One region of the Streptomyces sp. NPDC047515 genome, then DNA from elsewhere that is predicted to be linked to it. Evidence: riboswitches for the same ligand, from Rfam matches in the RefSeq annotation. Region 1 holds a riboswitch; the other holds the start of a gene.

Region 1 (7,496 bases):
CGACCGTCCGCGGTCGCCCGGAAACGTGCGGTGCCTCGACGCATGTCCGGCCGCCGCGTGGGTGGCGCGCACAGCGCATGCCCACCACGCCTCCACACCCACCCGATTGGCCTAACACGGGAGCGGCGTGCGCACCACCGTGACGGGCGGCCAGCGCCGAGGCGCCGAGCATGCGGGGGACGGGCTCCGCAGGTGGGGAGGTTGCAGCGTCCATCCGGGTGAGGCGCGATGGAAATCGGACGCGCCTCCCCTGATGGACCCAGCCACAGGACGCGCCCAGGCGAGGAGGATCGGTCATGGGAGCCGCTGACGGTTTCACGGATTCCGGAGAGCTCGACGGCCTGACGGTGTACGACAACACCGGCGAGAAGATCGGCAGTGTGGGCCGGGTGTATGTCGACGACAACACCGGCCGCCCGGACTGGATCACGGTGAAGACCGGCCTGTTCGGCATGAAGGAGAGTTTCGTGCCTCTTGCGGGGGCTCGTCGTGTGGGCTCCGACCTGCACATCTCGCATCCGAAGGACCGCGTCAAGGAAGCCCCCCGGGTGGACGCGGACGCGCATCTGTCGGTCGCGGAGGAGGAAGAGCTCTACCGCCATTACGGCCTGGCCAGAAACACCACCGCCAGGCTCAGTGGCCGTGCGGACACCGGGAGGACGACGTCCGGGACCGGCACCACGGCCATGGGCGCGGCAGGAGCCGCCGGAGCCGGGGCCAGGGGCGACGCCGGGACCCCGGCACCCGGCACCCCCCGGGCCACCACGTCGCGGACGAGCGGCCTGGCCGGCGCGGGCACCGGTACGGGCGCGCGCGGCGACGCCGGGACGGCCGGCACGGCCCGTCCCCTCGTCGGCGCCGGGGCGGGTTCCGAGCGGTCCGCCGCCGACCTGGGCGGCAAGGAGGAGCTGATCCGCTCCGAGGAGCAACTGCTCGTCGGCACCGAGGAGTACGAGAGCGGCAAGGCCCGCCTGCACAAGTACGTCGTCACCGAGAACGTCACCAGGACGGTTCCGGTGACGCACGAAGAGGTGCGGGTGATTCGTGAACCCCTGCAGCCCGGCGAAAGGGCGGCGGCGGGGCGCTCGGACATCCGTGAGCAGGATGTCGAGGTCACCCTGCATGCCGAACGTGCCACGATGCGCAAGGAGACGGTGCCGGTCGAACGGGTCCGCATGGAGACCAAGAGGGTGACCGAGCAGAAGGAGATCTCCGCCGAACTCCGCAAGGAGCAGATCGACTACGCCGACAGCAAGGGCATCGGCGACAAGGACATCGGTGGCAAGGACGCGGGCGGCGAGTTCGGCCGGGGACGCCACCGCTGACCCCCGCACACCGTGGCGTACCGCCACGGTGCAACCGCGAGTGAGGGGCGGACCCGTGTGTGCCGGGGTCCGCTCTCTCGCCGTCAGTGGCCGGGGCGCCCGGGCACGAAGCGCACCGACGGCCGCCCGTCGGGGCCGTCCGGAGCGACCCGCGCGCTGACCCGGTAGACGTCGGCGATGAGTTTCTCGGTGATCACGTCCGAGGGGGTTCCGGCGGCCACCACACGCCCCTGCTTCATGACGACGATCCGGTCGCAGAACATCGCGGCCAGGTTGAGGTCGTGCAGAGCGATCACACCGGTGAGGGGCAACGAGGCGATCAACGACATCAGTTCCAGCTGGTGCTGGATGTCCAGGTGGTTCGTCGGCTCGTCGAGCAGCAGTTCACGCGGTTGCTGGGCCAGTGCGCGCGCGATCTGGACCCGCTGCCGCTCACCTCCGGAGAGGGTGTGCCAGGACTGGTCACCGCGGCCGGCGAGACCGGTGCGCTCCAGGGCCTCGCGCACCGCTTCCTCGTCCTCCCGGCCGGGCGCCGCCCAGGCCCTGCGGTGCGGGATGCGGCCGAGTCGCACCACATCCAGGACGCTCAGCTCGACCTGGGTCACGGCGTGCTGGTCGACCACGGCGACCCTTCGGGCCACCGTTCGGCGGCCGATCTCGTCGAGCCGCCGGCCGTCGAGGGTGACCACGCCCGTCTCCGGGACGAGGACTCCCGCGAGCACCCGTAGGAGAGTCGACTTGCCGGACCCGTTCGGCCCGATCAGCCCGACGGTGGCGCCGGGCGGCGGGGCGAGGTGGACCCCGTCGAGTACGAGCCGGCCGCCCGCCTCCCGGCTGACCCGCTCGGCCCGCAGCCCCGGGGTGACTCCGCCCGTCATGTGATCCTCCGGGTGCGGTAGAGGACCAGGACGAACGCGGGCACGCCGATCAGGGCGGTGACGACGCCCACCGGCACCTCCTGCGGGTCGAGGACCGTCCTGGCCAGGGTGTCGACCCAGACCAGGAAGACGGCCCCGGCCAGGGCGGTGAGCGGGAGCAGCCGCCGGTGCCCGGAGCCCGCGAGCGCACGGGCGGCGTGCGGCAGCACCAGACCGACGAAACCGATGGCGCCGGCCGAGCTGACGAGCGCGGCGGTCAGCAGCGCGGTCGTGCACAGCAGCACGATCCTGGTGCGCGCGATATGGACGCCGAGCGCGGCGGCTGCCTCCTGGCCGAACGCGAAGGCGTCGAGTGTGCGGGCGTGTCCCAGGCAGATCAGCAGCGTCACCACGAGAACGGCGGAGCAGATCCACACATCGATCCAGCCGACTCCGCCGAGCGAGCCCAGCAGCCAGAACAGCACCCCGCGGGTCTGCTCGGCGTCGGCGGAGGTCATCACGACGAAGGAAGTGAGTGCGGAGAACAGCTGCATGGCCGCGACACCGGAGAGGACGACCCGGTCGGTCGTGCCGCCCAGGGTGTGGCTGAGCAGCAGGACGAGGGCGAACGAGCACAGGGCGCCGATGAACGCGCCGGTCGAGATCGACACCGCTCCCCCGCCGACACCGAGGACGACGACCACGACCGCGCCGGTCGACGCACCGGAGGAGACGCCGAGGACGAACGGGTCGGCGAGCGGGTTGCGCAGCAGGGACTGCATGACGGTGCCGCACACCGCGAGCCCGGCACCGCACACCGCGGCGAGCAGGGTGCGCGGCATGCGCAGGTTCCAGACGATGCCGTCCCGGATCGGCGTGAGCCGTGACCGGCCCCAGCCGAGGTGGGAGGCCGTCGTGGACCAGACGTCGGCGACGGAGATACGGGCGGGGCCGATGGTGACGGCGATCGCGACGGACAGCACGAGCAGCGCGATGCCGCAGGCCCACAGGATTGCGCCGCGCAGCTTCCGCGGGCCCGTCGCACCGCGCGCGCCGGCCGCGGAGGTCCGTGACGCCTGCGGGGCCGCGGCGCGTCCGGTGTCCGTCATCCCGCGAGCCCGAAGGCGCGCAGCCCGGCGGCGACGCGTTCCACACCCTCGACCGTCCGGATGGACGGATTCATGGCCTGGCCGCTCAGCAGGACGTAACGCCGGTGCCTGACGGCGTCCATGTTCTTGGTGACGGGGTTGGACTCCAGGAACTCGATCTTCTTGGCGGCGCTCTCGGCGGTCTGTGCCTTGCGGGTCAGGTCACCGATGACGAGGACGTCGGGGTTGCGGTCGGCGACGGTCTCCCAACTGATCTGGGGCCATTCGTCCCGGGTGTCGTCGAAGACGTTCTTCGCGCCGAGTTCCCGGGTGATGATGCCGGGTGCTCCGCAGCAGCCGGCCAGGTACGGGGCCTTGGAGTCGGAGAACCAGTAGAGGAGGGTGGCGTCGGAGGCGTCGACGCCGTCGGTCGCCTTCTTGACCCGGGCCCGCAGTTGCGCCACGAGCCGGTCGCCGCGCTCGGCCACGCCGAACACCCCAGCCAGTTCGCGCACCTCGTCGTAGACGCTGTCCATGGTCAGCGGCTCGGTACGGGCGCCGTCGCCGCTGCCGCTGTTGTCCTTGCCGGTGCAGTCGGCGGGCGAGACATAGGTGGGGACCCCGAGTTCCTCGAACTGTTCGCGCGGGGCGACGCCGCCCTTGGCGAGCGTCGACTCGAACGACGCGCTGATGAAGTCGGGTTCCTGGTCGAGGACCTTCTCCGAGGAAGGCCGGTTGTCCGCGATCCTCGGGACCCCGGCGTTGGCCTTCTCCAGACCCTTCATCACCGGGTCGGTCCAGGTCGCGGTGGCGGCCAGCCGGTCGGCGAGGCCGAGGGAGAGCAGGATCTCGGTCGATCCCTGGTCGACCGATACGGCGCGGTGCGGTGCGGATTCGACGGTGACGGTGCGTCCGCAGTTCTTCAGCGTCACCGGGTATCCGTCGATGAAGCCCGACTTCGCGGCGGGGTTTCTCGCTCCGCCGCCGCATGCGGTCAGCAGGACGAGTCCCGCCGAGAGCACGGCCATGGTGCGGACAGAGCTGGATATGGACGGCACGGAGTCCCTCTGCGTCTCTGGGCCCATACGCGGAGCCCGTTGTACGGCGTCCTGCGCCCGGTACCGGACCGCAGGTGCCAGCAGGTCTTCGGACTCGGGTTCCTGCGGACGGGACGCCTTCCCAGGGCACCCGAGGGTGCTCCCAGTGGCCGTGGCCCCGCCCGTCCCCCTCACCGCTGCGCGTCAGTTCCGGATTTTCACCGGATTCCCTGACTCCTTCGTGGAGTTCGACTGGCTCCGGCAAGCTATCACGGGCCTCTGCGCAGCTCACGGGCGGTGTGGCAGGTGGTGCGCCGGGCCGTTTCCCGTCGCACCACCTGCCTGGTGCCTACGGGCGCTGAAGAGCGATCACGGCGTTGTGTCCGCCGAACCCGAAGGAATGACTGACGGCACGCCGGATGGGCTGCCGCAGCGGAGACTTGGTGACGCAGTTGATGTCGAATTCGGGCGCCGGGGCGTCCAGATTGGCGATCGGCGGCACGACTCCGCGTTGCAGCGTCAGGACGGTCAGTCCGGCCTCGATCGCCCCGGCCGCCCCCATGCAGTGTCCCAGGACGCCCTTCGAGGCGGTGACGGGCGGCCGGTGCGGGTAGACCCGGGCGATGAGGGCGGCCTCGGTGGCGTCGTTGACCGGAGTGGCCGTGCCGTGTGCGTTGACGTGCTCGACGTCCTTTGCCGCCCAGCCCGCGTCGCGCAGCGCGATCTCCACCGCCTGCCGGGCCACCGCGCCGGACGGATGCGGACTGATGGGATGGTGGGCGTCGGTGGTGGCCCCGGTGCCCGCGACCAGCGCCCGCGGTGCCGCTCCTCGGGCACGGGCGTCGTCCGCCCGTTCCAGCACCATGACGGCGGCGCCCTCGCCCATGACCAGCCCGGCCCGGTCGGCCGCGAAGGGCCGGCACTGCCCGGCAGCGTCGCCGTCCCTCCGGGCCCCGGCCCCGGACCGGGCGAACCCGGCCATGGCGGCCGGATAGACGATCGACTCGGTGGCTCCGGCGATCGCGATGTCGCACTGGCCGGTGATCAGCAGATCGCGGGCGACGGACAGGGCCGTGACGCCGGACGAACAGGCGGTGCACGGCGCCATACTGGGACCGGTGGCCCGCAACTGGATCGCGATCTCGGCCGCCGGCATGTTCGGAATGGTGAGCAGGATGCCCGACGGCGAGGTGGCGTCGGGTCCGAGCCGGTCGAGCACGACGGCCTGCTCGGTCAGTGAGGCGGAGCCCCCGCTGCTGGTGCCGACGACCACCGCGACCCTGCCGCCCTCCCACTCGGCCGGGTCGAGCCCGGCATCGGCGACCGCCTCCCGGGCGGCGAGAACGGCGAACTTGGTGTACCTCCCCATCCGGAACGAGGTGCGGCCACCGATCACGCCGTCCAGATCGATTCCGTCGACGGTGCAGGCGAAGTCGATCGCGCAGCCTTCGAGCGCCGCGACGGTACGCACCGGTGAGATTCCGGCACACACACCTTTCCAGGTGGATTCGGTGTCGTTGCCGACCGGGGTGATCATGCCCAGGCCGGTGACGGCGATGACGGGCCTGTTCATCGGGCGTTGCTCATCGGTGCCGCGCCGCTCGCCGACGCCCCGCCGCCGGCCCCGTCGATGAATCGTGTGATCTCGGCCAGGGTGGCTCCCTTGGGGAGCCTGTCGAAGTCTCCCCGGCCACCCAGCGTCTCCCTGATGAGCACGGCGAACTCGGCGACGGCGAGGGAGTCCATCTCCAGGCTGTCCATCGTGGAATCCGGGCGGATCTCGGCGGCGGGCACTTTGAAGGTGCGCGTCAGAACCTCGGTGATCTTGGGATGAATCGCACTCATGAGCTTCCTCTCCATCATTCGGTACGACTGCCGGCGACGGCGGGGGCACCGTCCCGACGCCGAATCAACTCGGTGACGTGCCTCCAGTTACGCCTTGTGCCGAACCGATTCACCACCGCCCTGCCGCGGCTGCGTGAACCACCGGGCCAGGGCGGCTGCCGTACCCCAGAAGACCAGCAGCACAGCGCGGACACCGAGGGCTCCGGCCGCCTCCCGCACCGAGCCGGATCGCACGGCTGTTCCCGTTCTCGTCACGGCCCTCACCGTTCCCCCCGAGCCGCCACCCGGTCCCCGTACGGCTGCCAGCCGGCCCCCGGGTCGTCGTACGCCTCGATGTAGTCGGCCCCCGCGATGGGCCAGTCGGCGAGCAGTTCCGGCGGCAGTGCGAAGGAGTCCACGAGGGCGGGCAGCTGAGCGGCGACTGCGGTGATCAGCCGGTCAACGGCGTCCGGCAGATCATTTACCTGATTCACCGTCAGATGCCCTGCCGCCAGCAGATCACCGCTGTTCCGGGAGATCCGGTCGAGTGCGAACAGCCTCTGCAGGTCGACCAGTCGCTCACGGGCGGGGCCGTCCGGAAGACCGGTCGCCGCGTCCGCGTACGCCTCGGCCGCCTGGCACTGGGCGTACGCCTCGACACCACGCAGGGCCGGCCCGGACGCGGCGTTCCACCGACCCAGCGGATCACCGTGCGGTGCGCGGCTCATCCGCTCCCTGGCCCGGTCGAACCAGATCCCCTCCAGGGCCGCCAGGAGCCTGCCGAGGAACCGGGGATCGTCGAGGTCGCCGGATTCCCCGCCGGAAGGAGCACCCTGGCCGGCCGGTTCGGTGGCGAAGAGCATTTCCGCGGCGGCCTTGGCGTGGATGGCCAGGTTGTCGCCCTCGGCCGTGATGGCGCCTTCCACCCCGGTGATGAGTTCACTCATGCCGTTGTGCTCCAAAAGCGCCTGAGCACCGCACCGTTCACGGCACTCGACGATCACGGACCGGGCCTGCCAGGTGATCCACCCCTTGGCGACGGCGACCAGTCGTTCCGCCGCTTCGTGGTCCGGACCCGATTCGTCCACCCGCGCCTCCCAGCGGTCCAGGGCCCGGCGGTGCAGCAGGCTCATCGCGAAGACGGTGGCCATGGCACGGGCGAGCGGGCCGTGATGGCTGCGGTGGGCGATCACCGGCACCTGACGGGATCCGCGGGGCCCGGAGATGTACCGGTGGCCGCCGTAGCGCACGGCGACCGCGAGCGTCGCGCGCGCGGAGCCGACCGCGCAGGCGCTCATGGAGATCTTGCCGGAGGTGACGCGTCCGATCGACGCGAGGAGGCGGCGCCTGCGGTTGCCGACGGCG
Region 2 (7,496 bases), on a different contig from region 1:
CCGGTGACGGCAGCAACGCAGCAGTCGGGAAGGCGGGCCATGGGTGCCGACGGGGGCAGTACGGAGAACGAGACGGGCGCGGCCACGCGGACGGCACGCGTCCCGAAGTACTACCGGCTGAAGCGACATCTCCTCGACATGACGGACACCATGCCGCCGGGCACCCCTGTGCCACCGGAACGAACCCTGGCCGCCGAGTTCGACACCTCGCGCACCACCGTGCGCCAGGCGCTCCAGGAACTGGTCGTCGAGGGCCGGCTGGAGCGCATCCAGGGCAAGGGCACCTTCGTCGCCAAGCCGAAGGTCTCGCAGGCCCTGCAACTCACCTCGTACACCGAGGACATGCGCGCCCAGGGGCTGGAACCAACGTCCCAGCTGCTGGACATCGGCTATGTCACGGCCGACGACACGCTCGCCGGACTGCTCGACATCACGGCCGGTGGCCGCGTGCTGCGGATCGAGCGGCTGCGGCTCGCCAGCGGGGAGCCGATGGCGATCGAGACCACGCATCTTTCGGCCAAACGCTTTCCCGCGCTGCGCCGTTCGCTGGTGAAGTACACCTCGCTCTACACCGCACTGGCCGAGGTGTACGACGTCCGGCTGGCCGAGGCCGAGGAGACCATCGAGACCTCGCTCGCCACCCCGCGCGAGGCCGGTCTGCTCGGTACGGACGTGGGCCTGCCGATGCTGATGCTGTCCCGGCACTCGCTGGACGGGCAGGGCGAGCCGGTGGAGTGGGTGCGCTCGGTCTACCGCGGCGACCGGTACAAGTTCGTGGCACGTCTGAAGCGGCCGACGGACTGACCCCGGACGCGGCGGCCGGCTGATCCCGGCCCGCGCACTCGCACACCCGGCCGTCAACGGCCCCCGTGGACCGCATCACTCCACGGGGGCCGTTCGCCTGCCTCCGCAGGGGCCGACTCTCGCATGTTTGGCAACATTCCGAACATTCGATCCCGTTCGCGGGACCGTTGCCGGACCGCAATGCGGACAGGGGGTGACGGTGACCGGAAGCCTCCCCTAGATTTCCTGCGCATTACACCAGGTGCTCAGCGAGGGGACGGAGTCGCCGCATGCCAGCAGACCCTGAAGGAAAACCGCCCACCATCACGCCGGTGCGGGTGGTCATCGCCCTCTGTCTCGTCGCGCCGTTCGTGGCGATGCTCTGGGTGAGTTCGTACGCGAAGGTGGACCCCACCTTCATCGGCATCCCGTTCTTCTACTGGTACCAGATGCTCTGGGTGCTGATCTCCACCGCGCTCACGATGATCGCGTACAAGCTGTGGCAGCGTGACCAGCGCGCCCGCAAGGGGGGTGCGTCGGCATGAAGGACGGCGTGAACGGCGTCGCGCTCGGCGTCTTCATCTTCTTCTTCCTGGCCGTCACGGTCATGGGCTTCCTGGCGGCGCGCTGGCGCAAGGCCGAGAACGAGGCCAGCCTCGACGAATGGGGCCTGGGCGGACGGTCGTTCGGCACCTGGGTCACCTGGTTCCTGCTCGGCGGCGACCTGTACACCGCGTACACCTTCGTCGCCGTGCCCGCGCTGATCTACACGGCGGGCGCGGCAGGCTTCTTCGCCGTGCCGTACACGATCCTCGTGTACCCGCTGATCTTCACCTTCCTGCCGCGGCTGTGGTCGGTCTCGCACAAGCACGGGTACGTCACCACCTCGGACTTCGTCCGCGGACGCTTCGGCTCGAAGGGGCTGTCGCTGGCGGTCGCCGTCACGGGCATCCTCGCCACGATGCCGTACATCGCCCTCCAACTCGTCGGCATCCAGGCGGTGCTGGACGTGATGGGCGTCGGCGGCGGCGAGAACACCCACTGGTTCATCAAGGACCTGCCGCTGCTGATCGCGTTCGCGGTGCTCGCCGCGTACACCTACTCGTCCGGTCTGCGGGCGCCCGCGCTGATCGCGTTCGTCAAGGACGGGCTGATCTACCTCGTCATCGCGGTGGCGATCATCTACATCCCGATCAAGCTCGGCGGCTTCCACGACATCTTCGCCAAGGCGGGCGAGGCGCTCTCGCAGACCAACCCGAAGACCGGCAAACCGCACGGCGCGCTCGCGCCGGGCGAGGCGGGCCACTGGGGTTACGCCACCCTGGCGTTGGGCTCGGCGCTCGCGCTCTTCATGTATCCGCACTCGATCACGGCGACGCTCTCCAGCCGCAGCCGCAATGTGATCCGGCGCAACACCACGATCCTGCCGCTGTACTCGCTGATGCTGGGCCTGCTCGCGCTGCTCGGCTTCATGGCCATCGCCGCCGGGATCAAGGTGGACAACGGGCAGTTGGCCATCCCCCAGCTGTTCGAGAACATGTTCCCCGACTGGTTCGCGGGCGTCGCGTTCGCCGCCATCGGCATCGGCGCCCTGGTGCCCGCCGCGATCATGTCGATCGCCGCCGCGAATCTCTTCACCCGCAACATCTACAAGGACTTCCTGAAGCCGGACGCCACCCCGGAGCAGGAGACCAAGGTCTCCAAGCTGGTGTCCCTGCTGGTGAAGGTCGGCGCGCTCGCCTTCGTCCTGACCATGGACAAGACGGTCGCGATCAACTTCCAGCTGCTCGGCGGGATCTGGATCCTCCAGACGATGCCGGCCCTGGTCGGCGGCCTGTTCACCCGGTGGTTCCACCGCTGGGCGCTGCTCGCGGGCTGGGCGGTCGGCATGGTGTATGGCACGGTGGCCGCGTACGGGGTCGCCAGCCCGACCCAAGCGCACTTCGGCGGTTCGTCCAAGGAGATTCCCGGCATCGGCGAGATCGGCTACATCGGTCTGACGGCGTTCGTGCTGAACGTGATCGTGACGGTGGTGCTCACCTTCGTCCTGAACGCCGTGAAGGCACCCGCCGGAATCGACGAGACCGCCCCGGGCGACTACACGGCCGACGCGGGCGACCCGGACGTCCAGGTGGAGCTCCCGCCGGCCACGGCCGGAGCGCCGGGCGGCGGCCACTGACGACCGCTCCGACACCGGCCGACGGCCCGTCGAGCCCCCTTCTGCGGGGCGCGGCGGGCCGTCCCTGCGGATGGGGCCGGACGGCCCCGGAGAGGGCCGCACAGCTCGTTCTGTGGGCTTGACCCGAGTCGGCCGACACAACATGTGGGGGCTGCCTCATCGGGCGGCCCCCACATGTATGCTCATGCTCGCTGTCGCCGCAGGGGAATCCGGTGCGAATCCGGAACTGTCCCGCAACGGTGTGTTCGGTGCGCTTTTGCGCACCCCCGAGTAAGTCCGAGGACCTGCCGACAGCGCATCCGGCTCGACCGAACCGGATGCCAGACGTCCGGGCCTCGCGGATGGGCCGGTGGACGCCGTACGGAGTGCTGCCCCGCTCGGGCCCGCCTCTGCCCGGCTGCCCCCCGTTCCCCGCCGGCCCCGAGCCGAGCGAGGGAGAGCATCACGTGACCATCGCGCCAGCCGATCCGGCTTCAGTCGCCGTGTCCGAAGCGGCCGAGTCCGAGGGGACCGCACACGACGGACCGGGGACCGCACTGCTGCGGACCCTGACCGACCTCACCGTCGATCTGCCCGACACCGACCCCGGTCGTGTCGCCGCCGCCGCGCTGCGCGGACGCAGCGCCCGGTCGGACGAGGCCGAGCTGCGCTCGCTGGCCACCGAGGCCGCCGCGGGGCTGATCTCCGAGGACCCCGCCTACTCCCGGCTCGCCGCCAGGCTCCTGACCCACGCCATCGCGGACGAGGCGGCCGGCCAGGGCGCGGTCTCCTTCTCCGCGTCCGTCGCCGTCGGACACCACGAGGGCCTGATCGCGGACCGTACCGCCGAGTTCGTCGCGCTGCACGCGGACGCCCTCGACGCGCTGGTGGAACGCTCGCTCGCCGCCGGCGCCGACGACCGGTTCGGCTACTTCGGGCTGCGGACCCTGCACAGCCGCTATCTGCTGCGCCACCCGCACACCCGCCAGGTCATCGAGACGCCCCAGCACTTCATGCTGCGGGTCGCGGCCGGGCTCGCCGAGAACGGTTCGCGGCGCGCTCTGGACGAAGTGGCCGCGCTGTACGGGCTGATGAGCCGGCTCGACTATCTGCCCTCCTCGCCGACCCTGTTCAACTCCGGTACCCGGCACCCGCAGATGTCCTCCTGCTACCTGCTGGACTCCCCGCTCGACGAGCTCGACTCGATCTACGACCGCTACCACCAGGTGGCGCGGCTCTCGAAGCACGCGGGCGGCATCGGGCTCTCGTACTCCCGCGTCCGCGCCCGCGGTTCGCTGATCCGCGGTACCAACGGGCACTCCAACGGCATCGTGCCGTTCCTGAAGACGCTCGACGCCTCCGTCGCCGCGGTCAACCAGGGGGGCCGCCGCAAGGGCGCCGCCGCCGTCTACCTGGAGACCTGGCACGCGGACATCGAGGAGTTCCTGGAGCTGCGCGACAACACGGGCGAGGACCAGCGGCGTACGCACAACCTCAACCTGGCGCACTGGATCCCGGACGAGTTCATGCGCCGGGTCGACGCGGACGGCGAGTGGTCGCTGTTCTCGCCCGCGGACGTGCCCGAGCTGGTCGACCTGTGGGGCGACGACTTCGACGCCGCGTACCGGGCCGCCGAGGCCAAGGGGCTGGCCCGCAAGTCGATGCCGGCCCGCGAGCTGTACGGCCGGATGATGCGTACCCTCGCGCAGACCGGCCAGGGCTGGATGACGTTCAAGGACGCTTCCAACCGGACCGCGAACCAGACCGCCGAGCCGGGCCGCGTCGTCCACTCCTCGAATCTGTGCACCGAGATCCTCGAAGTCACCGATGACGGCGAGACGGCCGTCTGCAACCTGGGTTCGGTCAACCTCGGCGCGTTCGTCGCCGAGGGCACCATCGACTGGGAGCGGCTGGACGCCACCGTCCGGACCGCCGTGACCTTCCTCGACCGGGTCGTCGACATCAACTTCTACCCGACCGAGCAGGCCGGCCGCTCCAACGCGAAGTGGCGCCCGGTCGGCCTGGGCGCGATGGGTCTGCAGGACGTCTTCTTCCAGCTGCGGCTGCCGTTCGACTCCCCCGAGGCGCGCGCTCTCTCCACGAAGATCTCCGAGCGGATCATGCTCGCGGCGTACGAGGCGTCCTGCGAGCTCGCCGAGCGGTCGGGCCCGCTGCCGGCCTGGGCCGAGACGCGTGCCGCGCGCGGGGTGCTGCACCCCGACCACTACGACACGGAGCTGAACTGGCCGGAGCGCTGGGACGCGCTGCGCGCCCGCGTCGCGAAGAGCGGCATGCGCAATTCGCTGCTGCTCGCCATCGCGCCCACGGCGACGATCGCCTCGATCGCGGGTGTGTACGAGTGCATCGAGCCGCAGGTCTCCAACCTCTTCAAGCGCGAGACGCTCAGCGGTGAGTTCCTCCAGGTCAACGCGTATCTGGTGGAGGAGCTGAAGCAGCTCGGCGTCTGGGACGCGCGGACCCGCGAGGCACTGCGCGACGCGAGCGGCTCCGTGCAGGGCTTCGCCTGGATCCCTGAGGACGTGCGGGCGCTGTACCGCACGGCGTGGGAGATCCCGCAGCGCGGACTGATCGACATGGCGGCGGCCCGTACGCCGTTCCTCGACCAGAGCCAGTCGCTGAACCTCTTCATGGAGACGCCGACGATCGGCAAGCTCTCCTCGATGTACGCGTACGCCTGGAAGCAGGGGCTGAAGACGACGTACTACCTGCGCTCGCGCCCGGCGACCCGGATCGCCCGTGCGGCCTCCGGCCGGACCGCGGCCAGCGCCCCCATCCCCGTACAGCAGGCTTCGACGCCCGACGCCGACGCGATCGCCTGCTCCCTGGAGAACCCCGAGTCCTGCGAGGCCTGTCAGTAATGAGCTCCACCAACTCCGAGAAGTCCGCGCTCGTCAAGAACCTGCTCGACCCGGGTTTCGAACTGACCCTGCGGCCCATGCGCTACCCGGACTTCTACGAGCGCTACCGCGACGCGATCAAGAACACCTGGACGGTGGAGGAGGTCGATCTCCACTCCGACGTCGCCGACCTCGCGAAGCTCTCCCCCGGCGAGCAGCACATGATCGGCCGGCTCGTCGCGTTCTTCGCGACGGGTGACTCGATCGTCTCCAACAACCTCGTACTGACGCTGTACAAGCACATCAACTCCCCCGAGGCGCGGCTGTATCTCTCGCGGCAGCTCTTCGAGGAGGCTGTGCACGTCCAGTTCTATCTGACGCTGCTGGACACCTATCTGCCCGATCCGGACGACCGTGCCGCCGCGTTCGACGCGGTCGAGGAGATCCCGTCCATCCGCGAGAAGGCGCAGTTCTGCTTCAAGTGGATGGATTCGGTCGAGAAGATCGAGCGGCTGGAGACGAAGGCCGACCGCCGTCGCTTCCTGCTGAACCTGATCTGCTTCGCGGCGTGCATCGAGGGGCTGTTCTTCTACGGCGCGTTCGCGTACGTCTACTGGTTCCGCTCGCGGGGTCTGCTGCACGGTCTCGCCACGGGCACCAACTGGGTCTTCCGTGACGAGACGATGCACATGAACTTCGCGTTCGAGGTCGTGGACACCGTCCGCAAGGAGGAGCCCGACCTCTTCGACGACGAGCTCCAGCAGCAGGTCACCGACATGCTGAAGGAGGCCGTGGCGGCCGAGCTGCAGTTCGGCCGTGATCTGTGCGGTGACGGTCTGCCGGGCATGAACACGGAGTCGATGCGGCAGTACCTGGAGTGCGTGGCCGACCAGCGGCTCACGCGGCTGGGCTTCCCGGCGGTCTACGGCTCCGAGAACCCGTTCTCGTTCATGGAGTTGCAGGGCGTGCAGGAGCTGACGAACTTCTTCGAGCGCCGGCCGTCGGCCTATCAGGTGGCGGTGGAGGGCTCGGTCGCGTTCGACGACGACTTCTAGGTCTTTCGGTTGGATCGGGCCGGATCGGCAAGCCCGGCGTGATCCAGATGAAATACCCCTAGATCCTGGCCCAGCTTCTGAGGTAGGGGCGCCGCGCGACCGTGACCGGTTGCGCGGCGCCCGTCGTTTCCGGGGGCGCGTCCCCCCGCGCCCGTTCCGCCTCCCGCAGTGCGCGGTCGATGCGGCGCTCCCTGGCGAGTCCGGCCAGGGTGGGCAGCAGGACGAGGACGAAAAGTACCGCTATGCCCAGGACGTTCAGGAATGTGTTCATGGCTCTACTCTCGTCCGCGCGAGCGGATTCCGGCAGTGGCAGGACTGTCATGGACCATCGAATTACTGCCACACTGGCATCATGCTGAAGAATGTTGCCGCCCTGTTGCTCGACGAGGTCCATCCCTTCGAGCTGGGCGTGCTGTGCGAGGTCTTCGGGCTCGACCGCAGTGACGAGGGCCTGCCGGTCCACGATTTCGCCGTGGTCTCCGCCGAGGGCCCGGTGCTGCGGACCCACGCCGGATTCACCATCAGTACGCCGCACGGCCTCGACCGTCTGGAGGAGGCCGACCTCATCGCCGTGCCGGCCGGCAGCCACTACATCGCACGGGACTACCCCGAGGAGCTCCTCGACGCCCTGCGCAGGGCCGT

Evidence for each region. Region 1 has a riboswitch for cobalamin ahead of ABZ826_RS34695 (ABC transporter substrate-binding protein). Riboswitches for the same ligand answer to the same signal wherever they lie in the genome.
Region 2: linked by a shared signal. The riboswitch ahead of ABZ826_RS02550 (ribonucleoside-diphosphate reductase subunit alpha) and the one ahead of ABZ826_RS34695 (ABC transporter substrate-binding protein) in region 1 are both predicted to bind cobalamin.

The regions. Positions count from the first base shown of each region.
Region 1 covers NZ_JBEYTM010000072.1:16,317-23,812, reverse strand. The annotation lists gene ABZ826_RS34710 (PRC and DUF2382 domain-containing protein) at 297-1,325, shown strand; gene ABZ826_RS34705 (ABC transporter ATP-binding protein) at 1,409-2,203, opposite strand; gene ABZ826_RS34700 (iron chelate uptake ABC transporter family permease subunit) at 2,200-3,291, opposite strand; gene ABZ826_RS34695 (ABC transporter substrate-binding protein) at 3,288-4,328, opposite strand; cobalamin riboswitch at 4,390-4,579, opposite strand; gene ABZ826_RS34690 (beta-ketoacyl-[acyl-carrier-protein] synthase family protein) at 4,657-5,880, opposite strand; gene ABZ826_RS34685 (acyl carrier protein) at 5,877-6,152, opposite strand; partial or broken gene ABZ826_RS34680 (acyl-CoA dehydrogenase) at 6,240-7,496, opposite strand, start outside.
Region 2 covers NZ_JBEYTM010000002.1:250,193-257,688, forward strand. The annotation lists gene ABZ826_RS02535 (GntR family transcriptional regulator) at 40-804, shown strand; gene ABZ826_RS02540 (DUF3311 domain-containing protein) at 1,074-1,328, shown strand; gene mctP (monocarboxylate uptake permease MctP) at 1,325-2,962, shown strand; cobalamin riboswitch at 3,134-3,269, shown strand; gene ABZ826_RS02550 (ribonucleoside-diphosphate reductase subunit alpha) at 3,409-5,820, shown strand; gene ABZ826_RS02555 (ribonucleotide-diphosphate reductase subunit beta) at 5,820-6,854, shown strand; gene ABZ826_RS02560 (hypothetical protein) at 6,913-7,125, opposite strand; gene ABZ826_RS02565 (helix-turn-helix domain-containing protein) at 7,207-7,496, shown strand, end outside.